3 regions of the Acinetobacter sp. NIPH 1852 genome follow, and region 2 is predicted to be linked to each of the others. Evidence: predicted binding sites of a transcription regulator. Region 2 holds the regulator's gene; each other region holds the start of a gene.
What was found. The regulator PhoB, encoded in region 2, activates phosphate uptake and scavenging genes when phosphate is short. The targets are predictions, from matches to a motif close to TGTCATNAANCTGTCATAA.
Positions count from the first base shown of each region.

Region 1 (3,511 bases), on a different contig from region 2:
CTTCACGGACAGGCTCATTTCCGCGGAACGAGAATGAGACGTTAGAGACACCACCTGAAATCATCGCATGAGGTAAGTTCTGTTTGATCCAACCTGTCGCTTCAATAAAGTCCACAGCATAGTTGTTGTGTTCTTCAATACCCGTTGCAATGGCAAAGACGTTCGGGTCAAAAATAATATCTTCAGCAGGGTAGCCGATTTCATTGACCAAAATGTCATAAGAGCGTTTACAGATTTCACGTTTACGCGCAGCGGTATCCGCCTGACCAGCTTCGTCAAATGCCATAACAATCACAGCAGCACCATACTGGCGGCATAAGCGTGCTTTCTCGACAAACTCGTCATAACCTTCTTTTAAGGAAATCGAGTTGACGACGGGTTTACCTTGCACGCATTTTAAACCTGCTTCAATGATTTCCCATTTTGATGAGTCAATCATGATCGGTACACGAGAAATATCAGGCTCAGATGCCACAAGATTCAGGAAATGGACCATCGCAGTTTGCGAATCGAGCATCCCTTCATCCATATTAATATCGATGATCTGTGCACCTGCCACCACTTGTTGCTGAGCAACTTCTAAGGCTTCTGCAAAGTTTTCTTCACGGATTAAACGCAGGAATTTTTTTGAACCTGTAACGTTGGTACGCTCACCGACATTCACAAAGAGCGAATCATCATAAATGTTAAATGGCTCTAAACCACTTAAACGACAGGCAGGAACGGTTTCAGGTATTTGTCGTGGTTTAATATCTTTTACGGCATTATAAATGGCGCGAATATGATCTGGTGTAGTACCACAGCATCCGCCTGTGATATTGATTAAACCACTTTCAGCAAATTCTTTGATGAACTCAGCCGTTTGTTCAGGTGTTTCATCATATTCACCAAACGCGTTTGGCAATCCTGCATTTGGATGCGCTGAAACAAAGGTATCAGCAATATCGGCAATGGTTTTAACGTGCGGACGCATCGCATCTGCACCCAAAGCACAGTTAAAGCCGATAGAAAGTAAATCGCCGTGACGGACAGAGTTCCAGAATGCTTCGGCAGTTTGACCTGTTAAGGTACGACCAGATGCATCGGTAATCGTGCCTGAAATCATCAATGGCAGTTCACGACCGATTTGCTTGAAGACCTCTTTGACCGCGAAGATCGCAGCCTTACAGTTTAAGGTATCAAAAACGGTTTCGATCAGGAGGATGTCCGAACCACCTTCGATCAAAGCATGGGTTGCTTCTATATAGTTTTCTTTAAGTTCATCGAAAGTAATGTTACGAAATGCAGGATCATTTACATTTGGCGAAATTGAACAGGTGCGTGATGTTGGACCCAATACACCAGCCACAAAGCGTGGTTTCTCTGGCGTTGAGTATTTATCACAGGCAGCTCTCGCCAAACGCGCAGCTTCACGGTTGATCTCAGGAACCAAATCTTCCATGTGGTAATCGGACATTGAGACGCGAGTACCATTGAAGCTGTTAGTTTCGATAATATCTGCACCAGCATCCAAATACGCTTCATGAATGCTTTGAATAATTTGTGGTTGTGTTAGAACCAATAAATCGTTATTACCTTTAAGGTCCGATGCCCAGTCTGCAAAACGTTCCCCACGATAATCTTCTTCTTCTAATTTATGGCGTTGAATCATAGTTCCCATCGCACCATCAATGATCAGGATGCGCTGGGCGAGAAGTGATTTTAGGGTGGCAAGTGTGGACATAAGGAACCCCAGTATATGATGAAGATAAAAAGCAGGGGCATTGTAACAGAAGCCGTATCAATGCGTATATTTTCAGTACAGTAGAGTGATGATCTGTCAGTTCACATTAAAAATGTCTTCAACGTTTCATTAAACTGCAATAATTAAAAGTAATAATGTTTAAAAATAAAACAGTGCCCTGAAATATGACAATAACATGTCATCTTTCGTAGCATTTGTTGCAAAATCAGACAAACAGTTTTTAAGGTGTTTTTGTTTTATTAATTGTTTGTTTTTATTGGTTTTAATAAATTAATAAGGTGGATTTATCGCCAAAAAACATGAAAAATTGATGTAAAAGTATGAAATTTTGGCTTCATATGGCATTCCTTTGTCATATAATTGTCATAATTTAATTAAACAATACGGGGGATTTCATCATCCTCTGTCCGTCTACATGAATTCTAATCTTCCCCCTGCTTCGGATTCACCACTTGCCAACCCAGCGGCAAAATCAACGAATGTACATGTACCAACACCGAAATTTTTTATGCCGGTGTTTTTGACGATTATTGTTGCAACACTTATTTATATCGGTTTTCAGGTCAGTGCTGACTTAGCACATGTTCCTGCTTTAAGTTTATATTCTGTCATTTTATTATCAACGGCTCTTTTTATTGCTTTGGCATTCGAGTTTGTAAATGGTTTCCATGATACTGCCAATGCGGTAGCGACGGTCATTTATACCAATGCGCTTCCTGCACCTGTAGCGGTGATGTGGGCGGGCTTCTGTAACTTCTTAGGGGTTATGGTTGCCAGTGGTGCAGTTGCATACGGTATTATTGCATTGCTCCCTGTTGAAATGATTATGAATGTAGGCAGTGGTGCAGGCTTTGCGATGGTCTTTGCATTGCTGATTGCAGCGATTGTGTGGAATTTGGGAACATGGTTCCTCGGTATTCCTGCTTCTAGCTCACATACATTGATTGGCTCAATTTTGGGTGTGGGGATTATGAACCACTTGCTCAATGCTTCGACTGGCGCGACCAGTGGCATTGACATGGATCAGGTGCTTAAAGTTGGTAAGGCTTTACTGTTCTCGCCAATGATTGGTTTCGCTTTCGCTGCGGTTCTATTCTTGTTGGTTAAGAAAATATTTAAAAACCAAATGGAGTTGTTCCAACCGCCTGTTGGCAATAAGCCACCACCACCGTTAATTCGTGGTATCTTGATTTTCACTTGTACTGGGGTCAGTTTTGCTCACGGTTCAAATGATGGTCAAAAGGGCATGGGCTTAATCATGTTGATCTTGATTGGCTTGGTTCCATTAGCATATTCATTAAATAAAAATTTAGATGAAAAACATCTACAGTCATTTGAACAATTGTCTTCTCAAACGGCTTTGGTTTTAAATGTTGATCGACAAGATTATTCTGATGAAAAAGCGCGTGAAGTGCTGACCACCTATATTCAAACCAAAGAACAAACGCCAGAAGTTATACCTGCATTGGCAAGTATGACCAATCATTTAGGCGAGAAAGTTGCAGCTTATGGTGACCTCAAAAGCATCCCTGAAGAAGGTGTGGCAGAGTTACGTAATGACATGTACTTGAGTACGACTGCTTTTAAACGTCTAGACAAAGCTGAAGCATTGCCAGTGATGAATGATGAACAAAAGAAAGTGGTGAAAGAGTATCGCAGCAATATGGATTCATTTTTACAGTACATCCCGACTTGGGTAAAAGTAGCAGTCGCTCTTGCGCTTGGTCTCGGCACGATGGTGGGCTGGAAACGTATTGTAGTGACTGT
Region 1 is NZ_JAKZGG010000006.1:32,811-36,321, forward strand. It holds gene metH (methionine synthase) at 1-1,723, opposite strand, end outside; gene MMO38_RS06425 (inorganic phosphate transporter) at 2,160-3,511, shown strand, end outside.
Region 1: a site for PhoB is predicted at 2,095-2,113, ahead of MMO38_RS06425 (inorganic phosphate transporter). Genes of this name have one in related genera too.

Region 2 (3,511 bases):
TTTTATAACTATGCTTTTGAGATGTGGGAAAAAACCCAAATTTCCAAAACACGAACCGTGAAAAGAAGGGTGGCACATGCAATTGGCTTTCAAATCATTTTGGTGATGATTTTGATCCCATTGATTGCATGGTGGATGCAAATTAGTTTGCTCAAAGCCTTCTTGCTAGATTTTAGTTTGATGGTGATCATCCCATGCTATACCTTTGTTTATAATTATCTTTTTGATCATATTTTTGGTTTGCCGAGTCATTTGCTTGAAGCAACGGAACTGGATGCAAAAGTAAGCAGCTAATTTTCAATCAGCTAAAGCTAAACAAGCCGATCTGTTGGGATCGGCTTGTTTGTATTTTAAGAGGACGACTGCTGCGTAGCGGACTCAGATCATTCGATATAAACGTTCTTTTGGGAAAACAGCAGTAAAGGTCGAACCTTCATTCTCTTTAGAGGTGATTTCTAAATGTGCGCCGTGTTGCATCAAGACATGTTTAACAATCGCAAGTCCCAAGCCTGTGCCACCTGTTTGACGGCTGCGCGCGCTATCAACGCGATAGAAACGTTCAGTTAAACGCGGCAAATGTTTTGGGTCAATACCGATCCCATTATCTTGTACGCTAAAAAGAGCTTGATCGTTTTCTTCATGCCAACCAATGGTAATAATGCCGCCTTTCGGTGTGTATTTAATCGCATTGGTGATCAAGTTGCTGAAAGCACTGGCAATTTCCATATCTGAACCAATCAAATCACAATGACTGTCGATATCTAAGTTGAGCGTATGTCCATAATCTAAATTATAAGCACGCGCATCATCAAAGATTTGATTCATTAAATTTGCCATATCAATGATCTGTTTTTTGGCGACTTTTTTATTATTTTCTAAATTGGACAGTAACAGTAAATCATTGACCAACGCATTCATACGTTTGGTTTGTGACTGCATTTGTGTGAAGGCACGTTTCCAACGTGGTGTAATATCATCCTGATCAGTAAAGGTTTCGATATAACCACTCAATACGGTGAGCGGTGTACGTAGTTCATGCGAGATATTATCGACAAAATCTTTACGCATTTGTTCGAGGTTGTGTACGCGTGTGGTGTCATAGGCCACCAACAGTCGACTTTCTCCACCAAAGCGAGTCAGTTTGACTTGTACATAACGCTCTTCATCCATCTGTACTTGTAGACGAATCCCATCGGGTGATTGATCGCTATGTTTAAAATATTCAATAAAACTCGGCTGACGTAAAATCGTCAATAAGTTGCGTCCACGATCTAAAGGTTCAATGCCCAATAGCTTCTCGGCTGCTGGGTTCCACCATTCGATTTGATGCTGATCATCAATCAATACCACTGCTTCGGCTAAGGCGAACAGCGAAGATTGTGCACGGTCAATCAAGCCCACCATTTCTGCTTGAACAATACGCTCTTGGCGTTGGGCACGATAGACATTGAACAACAACGCACCCCAAATCCCATTTAAGTTCGGCGGCACATCATAAGGACGATTTGAAATCCATTCATTCACCAAGTAGAGCGAGCGGAGCTGTAAAGTGAAAAACACCACAAAAGCGATGAAAATACAGCTCCAAAAATACCCAACGCCAAATCCGATTAAGCTCGCAATCAATAAGAAAAAAAGCAACAGTCTTAAATCTTGCTTTGCAAAGGCCCATAAACTACTGTAACGAAAACGTTGGTGTTCACGTGCCAGTTCAGGGACTGGATAAGGTTCGTACATAAAGGGTTTTAACCTGCTGCCAAATCAGCTCGTGTAGAAAAACGATAACCTGTGCCACGTACCGTCTGTACAAAACGATCGACACCATAAGGTTCTAACACTTTGCGTAAACGACGAATATGCACATCAATGGTACGGTCTTCGATATAGACATTACCACCCCACACTTGGTCAAGCAATTGTGCGCGCGTATAAGCGCGTTCAGGATGGGTCATAAAGAAGGCGAGTAAACGATATTCGGTTGGTCCCATCTCTAAAATGCTGTCACCGAAGCTCACACGTTGGCTCACAGGATCAAGCATCAAACCATTGGCATCAATGACTTTTTCGCCACTGAGTGCATTGGCACGACGTAGTACTGCTTTGATTCGAGAAACCAGTTCACGGGTAGAAAAAGGTTTGGTCATGTAGTCATCTGCACCCGCATCTAGACCTTGTACCTTATGATCTTCTTCGCCACGAGCCGTCAGCATAATGACAGGGATTTCAGCCAAGTTTTCATCACGTTTGAGGCGACGGCACAAATCTACACCACTAACACCGCCTGGTAGCATCCAATCGAGCAAGATGAGAGCAGGACGCTGATCAACGATAATTTGATGTGCTTGTTTGGCATCCTCTGCTTGTAAACATTGGAAACCTGCCATATCCAAAGAGGTATGGATCATTTCACGAATCGGTAGCTCATCGTCGACAATTAAAATATAGTCATCTTTCACAGCGCAATACCCTCAAATTTATAACGGTAATGTTGAACCGTTTTGTTGTTATGACAGGCTTATTACAAAGATTAATTATGACAATATCATTGCAAAAGAGTGGATAAAGTCGAATTTAGCAATAAATTGTGACAATTGTGCGGCAGCGTAGTGACCAAATGATGACACGTGATTTATCAATAAAGCAAATGAATTCATTTGGTTAATACCATATCAGTCTAACAGTTTTATTTGTCACAAAACTGTAAAATGATTTTAATTTTTTTGTGATGTTGTTGCGATAAAGGAGATAAATACCGCACAGCATGCTGCTAACACGTCCTCTAATGGTTGTTTAAAGCCTTCTGAGACCCAACGAATAATAATATGCGTGACATAACCGTTTAAGCCTGTCGCCATCAAAGACACTTCCTCAGTGCTTTGTTGAACATTGGGCATAGTGATCATCACAAAGCCTTGAATGATCCGATCAAACTGAGTCAAGGTCTCTTGGATCGTGGCTTGATTGTGTAAGTCTTGCACCAACATGGCATCAATATAAATAATCCGAGCCATACGTGGATCGTTTCGAATGGTGTTGAGTAAAGCAGACAGCCCCGCAGTGACCATGTTTTTTGGTTCGGGTGCCGCCAGTAATACCGCCTGCGTTAAACAACTTTGCATTTCACCAACCATTCTTAAAAAAACGGTTTGAAATAGCTCCTCACTTTTTTTAAACGATTCATAGAAATAGCGTTCGGTAAGTTTGGCTTCGTTGCAGACATCTTTGACGGTGACTGAGAAAAAACCCTGAGTGCCGTAAGTAGCGATCCCAGCTTCAATCAGTTTTTCACGGCGAGCTTCTTTACGTTCAGTTAAAGAAAGACCCTTGAATTGACGCTCTTTGGTTTCGCTGTTGTTTTTCTTCGCTTTGGCTTGCTTTTGAGTTGTCATTGAAAAAACCGTTTCCTAAAAGTCTTTATAGCGTATGTCTAGCTCAGTTTACATGATGCAACTATGCCTTGTATCGCCTAAAAATCTTATCTCATTAAATGTAAATAGACCCAATATGACAA
Region 2 is NZ_JAKZGG010000011.1:71,156-74,666, forward strand. It holds gene MMO38_RS10475 (PACE efflux transporter) at 1-294, shown strand, start outside; gene phoR (phosphate regulon sensor histidine kinase PhoR) at 379-1,737, opposite strand; gene phoB (phosphate regulon transcriptional regulator PhoB) at 1,746-2,456, opposite strand; gene MMO38_RS10490 (TetR/AcrR family transcriptional regulator) at 2,712-3,389, opposite strand.

Region 3 (3,511 bases), on a different contig from region 2:
TATCTATGGAAAGCGACTTTACGTTGGGTATCTCCAAAATTTAATCCGATCCATGAAGGTGATACTGTACAAGCTTTAGCATATATGGCCCGCTCACCTGCGGTACAGTACTTTGAACAAATGACACAACATAGCTCAAATACTGTTTCGTTAAGCTAAGTAAAAGATGCTTTTTATGTAGTTTATTAGCCATCAATGTGTTTAAAAACAAACCCCACTTAAAGATAAATTTAAATGGGGGCGGTATTATTGTGTACACGTCTAGCAGCTCTTTGTGAATTATATTCTTAACGCAAAACTTCAATGGTAGAGTTACCGAGTAAGGATATCTGTCATTGTTTTCAGAATAACGCGCTAATAAAGTTTAAAAGAATGAGTATAAAACCTTATAAAAATGCTGATAATTTTCTTCTGTATGTTTGATTTTAATAAAACCATTGATATCTATAGTTTTTCTATATAATTAAGGATAGAATATGGAGTAAAATTACATTCAAATAATACAGTTTCATTGAAATTTCATCTATACACCTTATATTAGTACTTGCGCTGCGCTCAACGCAGTGCTTGCTCATAACGAGAGGAACGCCTCATGAATAAGTTTACAGTTGCCGCTTTTGCTACGTTAATGACCCTTACAGGTTTCAGCATGCAAGCTTCGGCATCGGAACAAGAATGTAAAAAGTTACAAGATAACTATAACCTGATCTATGCATCTAAAGGCTTCTGCTTTAAAGATGCAGATGCTAAAGCCAAGTATGGTAATGAGAACTGTCATACCACTAAGCCAAAGTTTTCTGACAAAGAACAGCAACGTTTAGATGAAATCAAAGCGCGTCAAAAAGAACTGAATTGTAAGTAATATTTCTTCGCCCCTCTTTGCAAACATCGAGGGACATTCCAACATCTATGATTTAAATTAAAGGACTAAGCATGGCATACGATGACCAAAATATTTTCGCAAGAATTCTTCGTGGTGAATTACCCGCGATTAAAATTTATGAAGATGAGCAAGTTCTTGCGTTTATGGATATCATGCCTCAAGCCGATGGTCATACCTTAGTTATCCCTAAGACACCAGCAGTTACCTTACTCGATCTCCCTGCCGATGCAGCTGCCTATACGATTCAAATCGTTCAAAAAGTTGCTCAAGCCATGGAAAAGGCACTCGATGCCAAAGGGATAGTGCTTATGCAGCTTTCAGGTGCTTCTGCTGGACAAACTGTTCCACATGTGCACTTCCATTTAATTCCGAGTTCTGTCCATGAGTTAGGACGTCATGCGGTGCAAATGGGTGATCAAGATAAGATTCAGGCACTCGCTGAAAAGATCAAAGCAGCACTTTAATCTTTGGAAATATCTTAAACGGAGCAATGACTCCGTTTTTTTGTTTTTGTAATTATATAAAAATCAATAAGAAACAAAATTATCATTCCATATAAATCGTCACCAAACTGTCATTTTTCTTTCACTTCTCTGTAACAAAGTTTGTCGATACTGCATACAAGTTAGTGAGCTATGTAACTTTTTGTACACGAGCAAACTTATAACAGTAACTAAGGCAACTGCCATTTACAAAAAAGTGTTTTGGAGAAATCTCAATGAAAAAATTGCTTCTTGCTGCTACTGTAGCAACATTAGCCATGAATGCAGCGCAAGCAGCACCAACATTGTATGGTAAGCTCAATGTGACGCTCGATCAAATCGATAAGAATGGCTTTAAAGACGAAAGCGTAACAAAAGTAAATTCAAACGCTTCTCGTATCGGTATCAAGGGTGAAGAAAAATTAACAGACAATCTTTCAGCAGTTTACTTAATTGAATGGCAAATCAATGCAGATGGTGACGGTGATCAATCTTTTACTAACCGTAACCGCTTTATTGGTCTTAAATCAGATGGCGTGGGTACATTAAAAGTTGGTCAATACGACTCTTACTTCAAAACTGCAGCGGGCAATAACCAAGATATCTATAACGATCACAACGAACTTGATATGACCGCTATTTTGGCTGGTGAAGATCGTTTAAAAAATGTGATCGGCTTTGAAACTGATAAAAAATTGTTAGGCGGCTTGGCTTTCAACATCATGTTCCAACAAGGTGAAGAATCTTCTGCTAAAGAAAATGCAGCTAATGGTTATAAAGGTAGTCGTGATGGTTTTGGTGACGGCGTTTCTACTTCGATCACTTATGAGAATAAAGACTACGGCTTTGCTGCTGCGGTAGCAGGTAACTACGGTATCGCATCTAAATATGGTGCTTATAGCTTATCTGGTATCTATACCGATGCAATCCGTGTAACTGGTTCACTTGATTTCACTAAGTTAGGTCTTGATGGGTTTGTATTGGGTGCTTTATGGCAAACAGCTCAACCAACAGATGACACTGTTACAACAACAAGCGGTTCTGATGTAACATCATATAAAGGTTTACAAGAAGATGCGTATGGCGTAACTGCAGCGTACAAGATCCCTTCTACACCGATCAAGTTAAAAGCGCAGTATATCTCTGCAACAACAGAATCAAATGGTCGTGATGATCGTAAACAAGATCTTTATGGTCTTGGTGCAGACTATCAAATCAACAAACAAGCACGTTTCTATGGCGTAGTTGGCCAACAAAAACGTGATTGGTTAGTGAAAGATGATAAGAAAACAACTATTGGTTTAGGTATGGAATATAACTTCTAATTTGAAGATTATTTTCTAATAAACTAAAAGGGCTTGATGCCCTTTTAGTTTTAGGTTGAAAAAAGAAAAATCGTGGCTAGGCTATTCACACAAACAATCAGAACAAAAAAACCATCATAAAAATCTAAAGAAACTATATTTCCTTAGAACGAAATAAATTAAAAGTATGATCAATAATGTAATCGAGAAAAACAACCAAATTGCCCCATTTAATTGTGCATTCCCCCAAATATTATTTTCTACGGTGAATCTCACTTCTTTGTATAATGATGGTAAAAATAAAAGGGATAAGGTAGAGGAAAATATTAATAGCTTTTGTCGAAACTCTTTAATAAAAACAGCGACCAAAATCAAGATTGGTAAAGCGATAATGAAATAGATAAAGAATATTAAGAAAAAACCAACTCCTGAACCTGATACGCTCATTTAATTTCCCCGAAAAGATAATTTCTAGATGCCTATTTATTCACAAATCACTAAGTCGCTATTTAATAAAACCATCTATTGTCTTTACATCTACGGGTTTCATCTAATTAACATGTGATTCAAATTATAAAAGGAATAAAGCCCATATTTACATGAGCTTTATTCCTTGTTTTTATTACACTTATAATTTATTTCTTTAAAAACCCACTCACAATATTCATCACATTTTGAATATCATTATTCGCTTCTTGAGGACTCGTACTAGAACCTTGTGGAGTTAAAGAATCAATCACTTGTGGTAAAACCGATGCAATTGCGCCATAAATCGCTTGTTTAGGGGCTTGTGTTTGCTGTGCAACCTGCTCTACATCTTGATCATCAAACAAACTCTGCAT
Region 3 is NZ_JAKZGG010000002.1:162,836-166,346, reverse strand. It holds gene MMO38_RS02475 (metal-dependent hydrolase) at 1-159, shown strand, start outside; gene MMO38_RS02470 (YARHG domain-containing protein) at 593-862, shown strand; gene MMO38_RS02465 (HIT family protein) at 934-1,347, shown strand; gene MMO38_RS02460 (porin) at 1,602-2,690, shown strand; gene MMO38_RS02455 (YidB family protein) at 3,305-3,511, opposite strand, start outside.
Region 3: a site for PhoB is predicted at 1,445-1,463, ahead of MMO38_RS02460 (porin). Genes of this name have one in related genera too.